Ciceribacter thiooxidans: one gene and its partner. Each later gene encodes a partner of the first gene's protein in a complex. Links are inferred from orthologs where the notes say so. Each region holds a gene or a part of one and is shown on either strand. Other genes may lie near its edges.

Evidence for each region. The genes of interacting proteins can lie anywhere in the genome.
Region 2: the proteins of secA (region 1) and secY are in contact, whole or in part, in a crystal structure (PDB 3DIN), measured with the Thermotoga maritima proteins. The link is inferred for Ciceribacter thiooxidans from one-to-one orthologs. Residues at the interface, in WP_004082002.1 of Thermotoga maritima: Glu261, Ala262, Arg263, Lys300, Ala301, Arg302, Thr303, Ile304, Ile305, Leu323, Tyr324, Asp325, Pro326, Val329, Ser330, Tyr333, Ile336, Lys340, Phe345, Val349, Glu363, Phe364, Tyr374, Ser375, Gly376, Gly377, Glu393, Ile395, Thr482, Ser483; in WP_004081795.1 of Thermotoga maritima: Glu108, Gly109, Glu110, Glu111, Ala236, Glu237, Arg238, Arg239, Ile240, Thr241, Ile242, Gln243, Tyr244, Ala245, Arg246, Arg247, Val248, Thr249, Gly250, Arg251, Arg252, Val253, Tyr254, Gly256, Ala257, Ser258, Thr259, Tyr260, Leu261, Pro262.

What each region holds. Positions count from the first base shown.
Region 1 is NZ_CP059896.1:199,955-207,670, reverse strand. What follows is about bases 2,196-5,449. They hold secA (preprotein translocase subunit SecA), read left to right. Parts: upstream 2,196-2,522; coding sequence 2,523-5,249; downstream 5,250-5,449. Other genes in these bases: H4I97_RS00925 (lipopolysaccharide biosynthesis protein), read left to right, coding at 5,395-5,449; H4I97_RS00935 (peptidylprolyl isomerase), read right to left, coding at 2,196-2,279. Also shown: H4I97_RS00945 (GNAT family N-acetyltransferase), read right to left, coding at 1-107; bifunctional glutamate N-acetyltransferase/amino-acid acetyltransferase ArgJ, read right to left, coding at 116-1,357; more of H4I97_RS00935, read right to left, coding at 1,437-2,195; more of H4I97_RS00925, read left to right, coding at 5,450-6,813; H4I97_RS00920 (GNAT family N-acetyltransferase), read left to right, coding at 6,810-7,716. UniProt on the Escherichia coli protein: Required for protein export, interacts with the SecYEG preprotein conducting channel.
Region 2 is NZ_CP059896.1:1,923,210-1,929,815, reverse strand. What follows is about bases 3,713-6,606. They hold secY (preprotein translocase subunit SecY), read left to right. Parts: upstream 3,713-4,436; coding sequence 4,437-5,777; downstream 5,778-6,606. Other genes in these bases: H4I97_RS09190 (adenylate kinase), read left to right, coding at 5,774-6,430; rplO (50S ribosomal protein L15), read left to right, coding at 3,732-4,211; rpmD (50S ribosomal protein L30), read left to right, coding at 3,713-3,715. Also shown: rplN (50S ribosomal protein L14), read left to right, coding at 1-200; rplX (50S ribosomal protein L24), read left to right, coding at 215-523; rplE (50S ribosomal protein L5), read left to right, coding at 516-1,073; rpsN (30S ribosomal protein S14), read left to right, coding at 1,107-1,412; rpsH (30S ribosomal protein S8), read left to right, coding at 1,425-1,823; rplF (50S ribosomal protein L6), read left to right, coding at 1,867-2,400; rplR (50S ribosomal protein L18), read left to right, coding at 2,413-2,775; rpsE (30S ribosomal protein S5), read left to right, coding at 2,922-3,491; more of rpmD, read left to right, coding at 3,506-3,712. UniProt on the Escherichia coli protein: The central subunit of the protein translocation channel SecYEG. Consists of two halves formed by TMs 1-5 and 6-10.

The DNA of each region.
Region 1 (7,716 bases):
TGCCAGCTGCCGTCATACTGTACGGAAGCGGCAGGCCAAGCGCGGAAACTGACCGCTTCCAGCCGCCGCACGAGCGGAAGATTCGCCTGCTGTCGCTCCGCTTGCATCCGCGCCATCAACTCCGGTAATCGCCGTTGATCGCGACATATTCCTTTGTGAGATCGCACGTCCAGACGGTCGCCTGGCCGCTGCCGAGACCGATATCGACCCGGATTGCGACATCGTTCTCCTTCATCACGGCGCTTGCAGCCGCTTCGGAGTAAGCGGGATCACGCTCGCCATTGACTGCCACGCGAACATCGCCGAACCAGATGGCGAGCCGGTCACGATCGGCCATTTCACCGGATTTGCCGACAGCCATGACCACGCGGCCCCAGTTCGCATCTTCACCGGCAACCGCCGTCTTGACCAGCGGAGAGTTGGCGACCGACAGGCCGATGCGCTTCGCAGCAACGTCGTTCTCGGCGCCGGTGACGGTGATCGCGATCATCTTTCGGGCACCTTCGCCATCGCGGACCACCTGCAACGCCAGATCCTTGAGAAGGTCGTTGAGGGCAACCCTGAAGCCGGCAAGGCGGGCGTCGTCTGCAGATTCGACGCGCAGCTGTCCGTCCGCGGCGGCGGCGCCGGTCGCAAAAAGCATCAGCGTGTCCGAGGTCGAGGTGTCACTGTCGACCGTTACGGAATTGAACGTCGGTCCGACGCCGGCAGACAACAAAGCCTGCAGCGCAGGCGCTGCAATGTCCGCATCGGTGACCACGAAAGACAGCATCGTCGCCATGTCCGGCGCAATCATGCCGGCGCCCTTGGCGATGCCGTTGATCGTCACGTCGACACCATCGATTTTCGCCGTCCGGGTCGCCACCTTCGGATAGGTGTCGGTCGTCATGATCGCCTTGGCCGCTTCCAGCCAGAAATCGCCGGTCGCGCTCTTCGCCATGTCGCCGAGGACGCCGGAGAACTTGGTCGCATCGAGCGGCTCGCCGATGACGCCCGTGGAGGCGAGATAGATCTCATTCTCTCCGCATCCAAGCGCCGCGGCCGCCGACTTCGCGGTAAGCGTCGTCGCCTCCCTGCCCTTCATCCCCGTGAATGCATTCGCATTGCCGGAGTTGACGACCACGCCGAGTGCGACGCCATGAGAGAGATTCGAGCGGCAGAAATCGACCGGCGCCGACGGGCACTTCGATTTCGTGAATACGCCGGCAACCGCTGCGGGCTTGTCGAAGGCCATCAGAAGGACGTCGGTGCGGTTCTTGTACTTGATGCCGGCTGCCGCAGTCGCCATGCGGACACCTCTGACAGGCGGCATGACAGGGTAGGATTTGGGAGCAAGCGGGGAAACGGTGGCAGACATTTCTTTGCGGCCTGAATAATACGAAGCACAAAAGGGAAGGCCCGCGCTACCTGCGCGGGCCGAAAGACCATTGCCGCGATTACGGCTGCTTGTTCACGTCTTCATAGCCCTTGCGCAGGGTCTCATCGACGATCTCGACCTTCTGGTCGGCCTTCGCCTTGGCAATCAGTTCGAGATACTTGTCGCGCATGACGAGTTGGCGAACCTGCTGCGCGACATCTTCGTAGGCCGGCGGCGGCGCGTCGCGCTTGTCCTCGACCTTGATCACATGAAAGCCGAACTGTGTCTTGACCGGGGTCTTCGAGTAAGTGCCCTTCTCCATGGCGAACGCAGCCTGTTCGAATTCCGGTACCATCCGCCCCTTGGTGAAGTAACCGAGGTCGCCACCTTCCGACTTGTTCGGGTCAGTGGATTTCTCCTTCGCAAGCTCGACGAAATCCTTGCCCTTGTCGAGTTCGGCGATGACGGCCTTCGCCTCGTCTTCGGTCTTCACGAGGATGTGCCGTGCACGAACCTCTTCCTGCTTCGGGAGAGCGGCGATCTCCTTCTCGTAGCGTGCCTTGACCTCGTCGTCGGTTACGGCATCGACCACGTGCTTCTTGAAATACAGGTTATGGAGCTCCCGTTCGGCGATGAACTGCATGCGCTGCTGGTAGGCGGGGTCATCCTTCAGGCCCTCGGCCGTGGCGTTGCCTGCCAGAAGCTTGACGTCGATGGCGCTCGAAAGGGCGGCAACCTTCTTCTGCTCGTCCGGAAGCTGCGACAGCTGCGGATCGAGATTTGCCAGCGCAATATCGAGCTCGGATTGACGGATCTCGAGGTTGCCGACCTTCGCCACCAGGGCGTCCTCGGCAAAAGCAGGTACCTTAAGGCCCACGAGCGCCACGCATGCAGCAAGGGCAAGTTTATGATAGCGAGACATGACAGACCTTTCGAATAGGGTACCGCTTCAAACCGATTGAATCGGGCGAAAAGTTGTCGGATACGCCGGAAACCAACGCCTCCGCAGCAACCTGTCCCGTTGACATCATTCGACCCCCCTCTTATCTGTCACGCAACCTCGCGTCCAGTGAAGTTTCCGGTGGCGGCACTCCATTTCGTCCGTGATCGGGTGCCGGCGAGTGCGCACGCAATATGTGACGAAGTGTCAGAAAGGACCACGCTGATGGTCAGTCTTGGTGGGCTCGCCCGCAAACTGTTCGGCTCGGCAAACGATCGCCGTATCCGCTCCTACCAGCCGAAGGTCGCGGCGATAAACGCTCTCGAAGACAGCATGAAGGCTCTGGACGACGGAGCGCTTGCCGCCAAGACGGCAGAGTTCCGCGAACAGCTTGCCGCGGGCAAAAACCTCGAGGATCTTCTCGTCCCCGCTTTCGCAGTCGCCCGCGAAGCCGCACGCCGAACGCTCGGGCTGCGCCCGTTCGATGTTCAGCTCATCGGCGCGATGATCCTGAACGACAATTCCATCGCTGAAATGAAGACGGGTGAAGGCAAGACCCTCGTTGCGACGCTTGCCGTTTATCTGAATGCACTCGCAGGCAAGGGTGTTCACGTCGTTACCGTCAACGACTACCTCGCCAAGCGCGACTCGACGACGATGGGCAAGCTCTACAGCTTCCTCGGCATGACCACCGGCGTGATCGTGCACGGGCTGTCGGACGAGGAACGGCGGGCAGCCTACGCCTGCGACATCACCTACGCGACGAATAACGAACTCGGTTTCGATTATCTCCGCGACAACATGAAATACGAGCGCTCGCAGATGGTGCAGCGCGGCCATAACTACGCCATCGTCGACGAAGTGGACTCGATCCTGGTCGATGAAGCACGCACGCCGCTCATCATCTCCGGCCCGCTCGATGACCGCTCCGATCTATACACGACGATCGATGCCTTCATTCCGCTGTTGTCCGAGGAAGACTACGAGATCGACGAAAAGCAGCGCTCGGCGAATTTCTCCGAGGTCGGCACCGAGAAGCTGGAAAACCTGCTCCGGGAAGCCAACCTTCTGAAGGGTGCTTCGCTGTACGACGTCGAAAACGTCGCGATCGTCCATCATATCAACAATGCGCTGAAAGCGCACAAGCTCTTCACGCGCGACAAGGACTACATCGTCCGCAACGACGAGGTCGTCATCATCGACGAGTTCACCGGCCGAATGATGCCTGGCCGACGCTATTCGGAAGGACAGCACCAGGCGCTGGAAGCCAAGGAAAAGGTGCAGATCCAGCCCGAAAACCAGACCCTGGCCTCGATCACCTTCCAGAACTATTTCCGCATGTATGGCAAGCTTGCCGGCATGACCGGCACGGCGGCAACCGAAGCGGAAGAATTCGCCAATATCTACGGCCTCGACGTGGTCGAGGTTCCGACGAACCTCCCCATCCAGCGCGTAGACGAGGACGACGAGGTCTACCGGACCGCCGAGGAGAAGTTCCGGGCAATCATTGAAGAGATCAAGACGGCCAACGGACGCGGACAGCCGGTCCTTGTCGGCACTACCTCGATCGAGAAGTCGGAACTGCTTGCCGCCTTGCTGAAGCAATCCGGTTTTCAGGATTTCTCCGTGCTCAACGCGCGCTACCATGAGCAGGAAGCCTATATCGTCAGCCAGGCGGGCGTGCCGGGTGCGGTGACCATCGCAACGAACATGGCCGGCCGCGGCACCGACATCCAGCTCGGTGGCAACCTCGAGATGCGGATCGAGCGCGAAACGGCTGAGATGGAGGCCGGCCCGGAACGCGACGCCAAAGTCGCGGAAATCACGGACGAGGTCGCTCGGCTCAAGCAGAAGGCGCTTGAAGCGGGCGGCCTTTATGTCATCGCGAGCGAGCGGCACGAGAGCCGCCGCATCGACAATCAGCTGCGCGGTCGTTCCGGCCGCCAGGGCGACCCCGGCCGCTCCAAGTTCTATCTGTCGCTCCAGGATGACCTGATGCGCATCTTCGGTTCCGACCGGATGGACGGAATGCTGCAGAAGCTGGGGCTGAAGGAAGGCGAGGCGATCGTCCACCCCTGGATCAACAAGGCACTCGAGCGCGCGCAGAAGAAGGTCGAGGCGCGGAACTTCGATATCCGCAAAAATCTTCTGAAATACGACGACGTTCTAAACGACCAGCGTAAGGTCATCTTCGAGCAGCGTATTGAGCTCATGGATTCTCCGGATGTCTCGGCAACCATCGCCGACATGCGCAATGACGTCATCGAGTCGCTTGTAAGTCTCCACATTCCCGAACGGGCCTATGCCGAGCAATGGGACACGGCAGGCCTCAAGGCGGCCGTTGCACAGCTCCTCAATCTCGACCTTCCGATCGAGGAATGGGGGAAAGAGGAAGGCATCGCTGACGACGATATCCTCGCACGTATTACCGACGCCGCGGACAAGGCTGTCGCCGACAAGGCCGAACGTTTCGGTCCAGAGATCATGCATTATGTCGAACGCTCCGTGGTGCTCCAGACGATCGACCAGCTCTGGCGCGAGCATATTGTCAATCTCGACCATCTGCGTTCTGTGGTCGGTTTCCGCGGCTACGCCCAGCGTGATCCGCTGCAGGAATATAAGGCCGAGGCCTTCGAACTCTTCCAGGCACTGCTTGCAAATCTCCGCGAAGCCGTAACGACGCAGATGATGCGGGTCGAACTGGTGCGTGAAGCGCCGCCGCCGTCGGTTCCCGAGATGGAAGGCCATCATATCGACGCGACGACCGGCGAGGACGACTTCAACGAGGGCGGCTCTGCAGGCGCCCTCCTGGCGGCGCCCGACTACGTGGCTCCGGAAAACCGCGATCCCAAGGACCCATCCACTTGGGGTAAGGTCGGTCGCAACGAGGCGTGCCCTTGCGGCTCGGGAAAGAAGTACAAGCATTGCCACGGCGCCTTCGAACAGGCGTAAGAGGCAGGAACAAAAACTCTGGAAGGCGGCTCTCGGGCCGCCTTTCTGCATTATGGCGAGACACCCGTGCGCGACGGAGGAACCGTTTTTTAACCCTGACTAGGCACAATGCGCCGGTCAGTATTGCGTCATCGGTGAGTATAGCGTGTCGATCCCGGCAGTGATCCAGTTTGCGGAAAAAGTACTGCCGAGCAGCCTGCATCCGGCGTTCAGGCGGCTGGAGAGCGTGCTGCTGAGCGACGACGACAACGCCCAGTCCCGGCGCAAGGCGCTCATCGCCTTTGCGATCCGCGTCGTCAGCGCCGCGATTGCCCTTGTTTCCCAGATCATCCAGGCCCGGATCATGGGTGAGTTCGAATACGGCATATTCGTTTTCGTGTGGGTTCTGGTCGTGCTCGCCGGCAATCTCTCCTGCCTCGGCTTCCACGCGACGATCATCCGTTTCCTGCCACAGTACCAGGCGCTGGGCGAGTATGACAGCATCCGTGGGCTGACCCACACTGCGCGGCGCTTCTCGATGTTCATGGCAAGCCTGCTTGCCATCGCCGGCATCCTGCTCCTGCAGTTTGCGGGCGAACGGATCGAAACCTATTATGTCATGCCGCTGATCTTCGGCCTCGCCACCCTGCCGATGATTGCTTTGGGGGACGTCCTCGAAGGCACCGCCCGTGCCAACCACTGGACCATCGGAGCCCTGAGCCCGACCTATCTCATCCGTCCGACCCTTATCCTGCTCTTCATGGTGGTCGCAGTTCTCTTCGGCGCGCCGCACACGGCGACCACGGCCATGCAGGCAGCATTACTTGCCACCTATGTCACCTCCCTCTGCCAGTTCGCGGTTATCGAGTGGAGATTGCGGAAACGCTTCGTGTTCAATACGGCAAAGATTGACTTTCTCGTTTGGTTTAAGGTTGCAATCCCGATCTTCCTGATCGAGGGATTTTCCTTTCTCCTGACCAACTCGGATGTGGTCATCGTCGGTCTCTACCTCGATCCGGAACAGGTTGCCGTCTATTTCGCCGCGTCCAAGACCATGGCGCTCGTGCAGTTCGTCTATTTCGCCATAAAGACGGTCGTGGCGCCAAGGTTCTCGGCCATGATGGCGCAGTCGGACATACGGCAACTCGCGGTCTTCGCCGGCAACACCGTTCGCTGGAGCTTCTGGCCGTCGCTTCTGATGGGTTGCGCCGTGTTACTCTTCGGAAGGTTTCTTCTGATGCTATTCGGCGAGGCATTCACCTCCGGCTACGTCCTCATGGCGATCCTCCTCGCGGGCATCCTCTCGAAGGCGGTGGTCGGGCCCGGAGAAGTGCTGCTGACGATGGCCGGCCGGCAAGGCCTTTGTGTGTGGCTTTACGTGATCGCGCTCACGACAAACATCGCATTGAATGTTATTCTGATCCCGCTCTTCGGCTTGGTGGGTGCGGCTTCTGCCACTGCCGCGGCCATGATGGTCGAAGCGCTTCTCCTCCATGTCGCCGTGCGCACTTCGCTCGGTATCGTACTTTTCGCATTCGCCAATCCTCTGGCAATCCTGGACAGAACAAGGCCGTCACGATCATGATGCAGCCGCCGATCTTCAACGACAGCAAGAATGGTCCCGACAGCGTCCCTCCCGGGACACTCTCCGTGGACGGACGTCCGGGCGTCGCCGCCGACGTGCGTGTCGCTGTCGGACGCCCGGGACGCCACCTTGCGCTCTACCCCGGCCGCATGGGCTACGATCTGCAGGAAGAACTGGACTTCCTCACCTATCGAGCCATGGAACCCAATGTCTTTTTCGCTGCCCGCTTCCTTGCGCCGGCGATGCCACGGCTTGAGGATCGGCAGATCCGCATCGCCATCATTCGCGACGAGGTTGGCGCGCGTAGCCGCATGCGCCTGTTGATGCCGTTCTCCATCGAGAAGCCGGGCTTCTCCGTCGGCCCTTCGATCATCCGGGTCTGGGCCAACGACTTCGGTCCGCTCGGAACGCCGCTCGTCGACACGGAGGATGCTGCGGAGACGATTGACAACCTCTTCGAGGCGCTCGCCGCTCAGGAGGCAAAACTCCCCGGAGTCCTCGTCCTGCCCAGCCTTCGCGTCAACGGCCCGTTTGCCAAGCTTGCGAGAGCGCTGGCTCTCAGCCGGGACCTGCCCCTGACGATCACCAATCCTTCCGAGCGCCCGATGCTCGAGAGCTATGAGGACGGCAACACCTACCTCAGGAATGCTATCTCCCGTGGTCACCTGAAGGACATCCGCCGGCAGCGCCGGTTGCTCGCCCAGGAGGGCGAACTTCTCTACGATGTCGCCCGACAGCCCGAAGAGATCCGGCTGCGCATGGAGGAGTTCCTGTCGCTCGAGGCAAAGGGCTGGAAAGGGAAAAAACGGACGGCGCTCCTGAACGATCGTTATCGTTCCGCCTTCGCGCGTGAAGCCATCAGCAACCTTGCCGAGGTCGACGCTGTGCGCATTCACACTCTCG
Region 2 (6,606 bases), 1.7 Mb from region 1 along the record:
TGATGAAGGCGGTCGTCGTTCGTACCGCCAAGGATATCCGCCGTGCAGACGGTAGTGTCATCCGCTTCGACACCAACGCTGCCGTCCTCATTGACAACAAGAAAGAGCCGATCGGCACCCGTATCTTCGGACCGGTTCCGCGCGAACTTCGCGCCAAGAACCACATGAAGATCATCTCGCTGGCTCCGGAAGTACTGTAAGGGAGCGACAAGCGATGCAAAAGATTCGTAAGGGCGACAAGGTCGTCGTACTCACCGGTAAGGACAAGGGTCGTTCCGGCGAAGTCATTCAGGTGATGCCGAAGGAAGACCGTGCGGTCGTTCGTGGTGTCAATATCGTCAAGCGCCATCAGCGTCAGACCCAGAGCCAGGAAGCCGGCATCATCAGCAAGGAAGCTTCCGTGCATCTGTCCAACCTTGCCGTCATGGACAAGGACGGCAAACCGACTCGCGTCGGTTTCAAGGTGGTCGACGGTAAGAAGGTGCGTGTGGCCAAGCGTTCGGGAGATGTGATCGATGGCTGAGGCAAAGTACGAGCCGCGGCTCAAGAAGGAATATGTTTCCCGGATCCGCAAGAGCATGCAGGAGGCTTTCTCCTACGCCAACGAAATGCAGATCCCGAAGATCGACAAGATCGTGATCAACATGGGCGTGGGCGAAGCTACCGGCGACTCCAAGAAGCCGACCATTGCTGCCGCCGACCTCGCGGCGATCGCCGGCCAGAAGCCGGTCATCACCAAGGCACGCAACTCGATCGCCGGCTTCAAGGTTCGTGAAAACATGCCGATCGGCGCGAAGGTTACTCTTCGTGGCGCCCGCATGTACGAATTCCTGGACCGCCTGATCAACATCGCGCTGCCGCGCGTTCGCGACTTCCGGGGCCTGAACCCGAAGAGCTTTGACGGCCGTGGCAACTTCGCCATGGGCATCAAGGAACACATTGTGTTCCCTGAGATCAACTACGACAAGGTTGATCAGATGTGGGGCATGGACATCATCGTTTGCACGACGGCAAACACGGACGACGAAGCTCGGGCTCTTCTGAAAGAGTTCAACTTCCCCTTCCGTCAGTAACCGTAACGACGAGCGTAGAAGAGGAACTTCCATATGGCGAAGACCAGCGCAGTTGAAAAGAACAAGCGCCGCCGCAAGACCGTTGCCCAGCAGGCCGCCAAGCGCGCCGCTCTCAAGGCAACCATCATGAACCAGTCTCTCTCGATCGAAGAGCGGTTCAAGGCAACCCTGAAGCTGGCAGAACTGCCGCGCGATGGCTCCAAGACCCGCATTCGCAACCGTTGCGAAGTGACCGGTCGTCCGCGCGCATTCTACCGTAAGCTCAAGATGTCGCGTATCGCGCTTCGCGAGCTGGGCAACCTCGGCAAGGTGCCGGGCATTGTCAAGTCGAGCTGGTAAGGAGACGGATAAATGACGATGACTGATCCGTTGGGCGATATGCTCACCCGCATCCGGAACGGTGCTGCTCGCCGCAAGGCGTCGGTAACCACCCCGGCCTCCAAGCTCCGTGCCCGCGTTCTCGACGTCCTGCAGGCCGAAGGTTATATCCGCGGCTACAGCCAGGTCGACTACGACAACGGCAAGTCCGAACTCACGATCGAACTGAAGTACTACGAAGGTGCTTCGGTCATCCGCGAGATCGGCCGTGTCTCCAAGCCGGGCCGCCGGGTTTATGTCTCGGTTAAGTCCATTCCGCAGGTCGCGAACGGCCTCGGCATCACCATCCTTTCGACTCCGAAGGGCGTGATGGCCGATCACCAGGCTCGCGAACAGAACGTTGGTGGCGAGGTTCTCTGCTCGGTCTTCTAAGACAGGGCAGGGATCTCCAGAGCGAACAGACAGGATTTCAAAAATGTCTCGTATCGGTAAAAAGCCCGTTCAGGTTCCTGCAGGGATCACGGCCACTGTCGATGGCCAGAAGGTCACCGCCAAGGGTCCGAAGGGCGAACTGTTCTTCGTCGCTAACGACGAAATCTCCGTTAAGCTGGAAGACAACGCCGTTGTCGTCCAGCCGGTCAACGACACCAAGGATGCTCGTTCGAAGTGGGGCATGTCCCGCACGATGATCGAGAACATCTTCAAAGGTGTGAAGGACGGCTACGAGCGCAAGCTCGAGATCAACGGCGTCGGCTACCGCGCCGCCATGCAGGGCAAGAACCTGCAGCTGGCGCTCGGCTTCAGCCATGACGTCGTCTACGAACCGCCGGTCGGTATCTCGATCGCCGTTCCGAAGCCGACGGAAATCGTGGTTTCCGGCATCAGCAAGCAGCAGGTCGGTCAGGTCGCTGCCGAGATCCGCGAATACCGCGGCCCTGAGCCCTACAAGGGCAAGGGTGTCAAGTATGCCGAAGAGCGGATCGTCCGCAAAGAAGGCAAGAAGAAGTAAGGAACGCGCGAAATGGCAAGCAGAAAAGAAGCACTGGTTCGTCGTGCCAATCGCGTACGGCGTCAGATCAAGGCGGTGGCCAATGGCCGTCCGCGTCTGTCGGTTCATCGCTCGTCGAAGAACATCTATGCCCAGATCATCGACGATGTCGCCGGCCGTACGCTGGCTGCCGCGTCGACCCTGGACACCGGTCTTCGCTCGTCGCTGAAGACTGGCGCGGATGTCGCAGCCGCAGCTGCCGTCGGCAAGCTCGTCGCCGAGCGTGCCGTCAAGGCCGGCGTCAAGGAAGTGGTCTTCGACCGCGGCGCCTTCATCTATCACGGCCGCATCAAGGCTCTCGCCGATGCAGCCCGCGAAGGTGGTCTGGCATTCTGATTTGAGAGTTTCCGCCCGGACTTGCAGTCCGGGCGGATTTCCGGCATTAGCCGGTTTCCCCGATTTCGTCCCATGACCCGCAAGGGCAGGGCGAAATTTTTTCGTAATCTGCCGATTGCACCCGGAAAAGAAAAAGGAACAGGACAATGGCACAGGACAGGCGTGGTTCGCGCGATGATCGTGCGAACCGTGAAGAGCGCGACAGCGAGTTCGTAGACAAGCTGGTCGCCATCAATCGCGTCGCCAAGGTGGTGAAGGGCGGCCGTCGTTTCGGCTTTGCAGCCCTCGTCGTCGTTGGCGACCAGAAGGGCCGGGTCGGTTTCGGCCATGGCAAGGCACGCGAAGTGCCGGAAGCAATCCGCAAGGCGACCGAAGCCGCCAAGCGCGACATGATCTTCGTACCGCTGCGTGACGGCCGTACGCTGCATCACGACGTTAACGGCCGCCACGGCGCCGGCAAGGTTCTGCTGCGCTCCGCCAAGGCTGGTACCGGTATCATCGCCGGTGGTCCGATGCGCGCCGTCTTCGAAACGCTCGGCATGCACGACGTCGTCGCCAAGTCGACCGGTTCGTCGAACCCGTACAACATGGTTCGCGCCACGTTCGACGCCCTGAAGCACCAGGTGCACCCGAAGGACATCGCAGCTCAGCGCGGCCTCAAGTATGCCACGCTCCAGGCTCGCCGTGCCGCTTCCGGCAACGCCTCTGAAGAATAAGAGGAGTCTGAACCATGGCTAAGGCTACGAAGAAGACTGAAGCAAAGACGATCACGATCGAACAGATCGGCTCGCCCATCCGCCGCCCGGAAGTCCAGCGCAAGACGCTCATCGGGCTGGGCCTCAACAAGATGCACCGGGTCCGCACACTGGAGGATACCCCTTCGGTTCGTGGCATGATCCGTGCTGTCCAGCATCTCGTTCGCGTCGTCGACGAGAAGTGAGACGGAGGAAGTCACCATGAAACTGAATGAAATCAAGGACAACGAAGGCTCCTCCAAGGACCGTATCCGCGTTGGTCGCGGTATCGGCTCCGGCAAGGGCAAGACCGGTGGTCGCGGCGTCAAGGGTCAGAAGGCTCGTTCGGGCGTTGCCGTCAACGGCTTCGAAGGCGGTCAGATGCCCATCTACCGTCGTCTGCCGAAGCGCGGCTTCAACAACATCTTCGCATCTGAATTCGTGACCGTTTCGCTCGGCCGCATCCAGACCGCGATCGATGCCAAGAAGCTCGATCCGAAGGCAACGATCGATGCTGCTGCCCTCAAGGCTGCCGGCGTCATCCGTCGCCCGAAGGACGGTGTTCGCGTTCTTTCCGACGGCGAACTGAAGGCAAAGGTCACCCTCGAGGTTGCCGGCGCTTCCAAGGCCGCGATCGAAAAGATCGAGAAGGCCGGCGGTTCGATCAAGCTGCTCATCGCAGCTGCGGAAGCCGCTGAATAAGTACGATTTGATCGCCCGGGGTGCTTCACACCGGGCGATTTTGCTCCCATATGTGAGCCTCACGATCCTCAGAAGGGGTGACGTTGTTTCGTCTTCCGGGAGATTCTGGAAAACAAGGTGAGGCGAGCGGTTTCTCCGCAATCATGCCGCGCCCTGTTTTCTGAAAACGATTTGGTGAATAACCTCCGGAGTGCGCGCTCCGGATCGGGTTACGCGGAGAATTTCATGGCTTCTGCAGCGGAACAATTGGCCTCGAATCTCAATTTTTCGACCTTTGCGAAGGCGGAAGATCTGAAGAAGCGGCTGTGGTTTACTCTTGCCGCGCTTCTTGTCTATCGTCTCGGCACGCATATCCCGCTGCCCGGTCTCAATCCCGAAGCCTATGCGGCCGCCTTCAAGGGGCAGGCCGGCGGTATTCTCGGCCTCTTCAACATGTTCTCCGGCGGCGCCGTGCAGCGCATGGCGATCTTCGCCCTGGGGATCATGCCGTATATCTCGGCCTCGATCATCGTGCAGTTGATGACGTCCGTCGTCCCGGCGCTCGAGAACCTGAAGAAGGAAGGCGAGCAGGGCCGCAAGGTCATCAACCAGTACACCCGCTACGGCACCGTTCTCCTCGGCACCTTGCAGGCCTACGGCATCGCCGTCGGGCTGGAGAGCGGGCAGGGCCTGGTCAATGATCCCGGCCTGTTCTTCCGCCTTTCGACCGTGGTCACGCTTCTCGGCGGCACCATGTTCCTGATGTGGCTCGGCGAGCAGATCACCTCGCGCGGCATCGGCAACGGCATTTCGCTCATCATCTTCTCCGGTATTGCCGCGGGCCTTCCGTCCGCCGTCGCCGGGACCCTCGAACTCGGCCGCACGGGTGCCCTTTCGACGGCGCTCATCCTGACGGTCATCGTGGTCGCGATCGCCGTCATCGGACTGATCGTCTTCGTCGAGCGTGCGCAGCGCCGTCTGCTCATTCAGTATCCGAAGCGTCAGGTTGGCAACCGCATGTTCCAGGGCGACACCTCGCACCTGCCGCTGAAGCTCAACACCTCGGGCGTCATCCCGGCGATCTTCGCGTCCTCGCTGCTGCTTCTGCCGGCGACTGCCGCGGGCTTCTCCGGCACCTCGACGCTGCCCTCCTGGGCGACCACCGTCGTCGCGGCGCTCGGCCATGGCCAGCCGCTCTACATGGTGCTCTACGGCGCTCTCATTGCCTTTTTCGCCTTCTTCTATACCGCGATCGTCTTCAACCCGAAGGACACCGCGGACAACCTGAAGAAGCATGGCGGCTTCATTCCCGGCATCCGTCCGGGCGAGCGTACCGCCGAATACATCGACTACGTGCTGACGCGTGTCACCGTGGTCGGCGCGATCTACCTCGTCTTCGTCTGTATCCTCCCCGAGATCCTGGTCGCCCGCACCGGCGTTCCATTATCCCTTGGTGGTACTTCGCTTTTGATTGTTGTCAGCGTCACCCTCGATACTGTAGCACAGATTCAGGGCCACCTGATTGCCCAGCAGTATGAGGGCCTGATCAAGAAGTCGAAGTTGCGTGGAGGAAAGAGGGGACGATGAGACTTATCCTTTTGGGACCGCCGGGTGCGGGGAAAGGCACCCAGGCCCAGCGTATCGTCGCGAAGCACGGCATTCCGCAATTGTCGACCGGTGACATGCTGCGTGCAGCGGTCGCCGCGGAGACCGAGGTGGGCAAGCGTGCCAAGGCCGTCATGGACGCGGGCAAGCTGGTCTCGGACGATATCGTGATCGCCATCGTCTCGGAGCGAATCGATCAGCCGGATTGTGCCGACGGTTTCATTCTGGATGGTTTTCCGCGCACGCTCGTACAGGCGGATGCGACGGAGAAGATGCTCGCGGACAAGGGGCTGGATCTTTCCGTGGTCGTCGAGCTCCGGGTCGACGACAAGGAACTGGTCCGGCGCGTTTCGGGCCGCTATTCCTGCGGCAATTGCGGGACTGTCTATCACGACACCGACAAGAAGCCGACGGTCGAGGGTGTCTGCGACACCTGCGGATCGACGCAGTTCAAGCGCCGTCCGGACGACAATGCCGAGACCATGAAGGCCCGGCTCGAGGCTTACTACAAGGAAACCTCGCCGCTCATCGGCTACTACTATGCCAAGGGCAAGCTGCAATCCGTGGATGGCATGAAGGACATGGATGCCGTCACCGCGGACATTGAGGCGATCCTCGCAACCGTGAAGGGCTGACGAGGCTTCAAGAATCTTTACCGGAACAGTTGCTTTTGTCGACTGATTCCGCTAAATAGCGCGCCAACTCGCGACATGTAAGCGATCGGCGCGTTCTTCCGCACGGAGGACCGGGTTCGATCGTTTTGACATGTTGAGGACCCGAATTTGAACGCGCGGCCTGTTTGGCTGCGTAA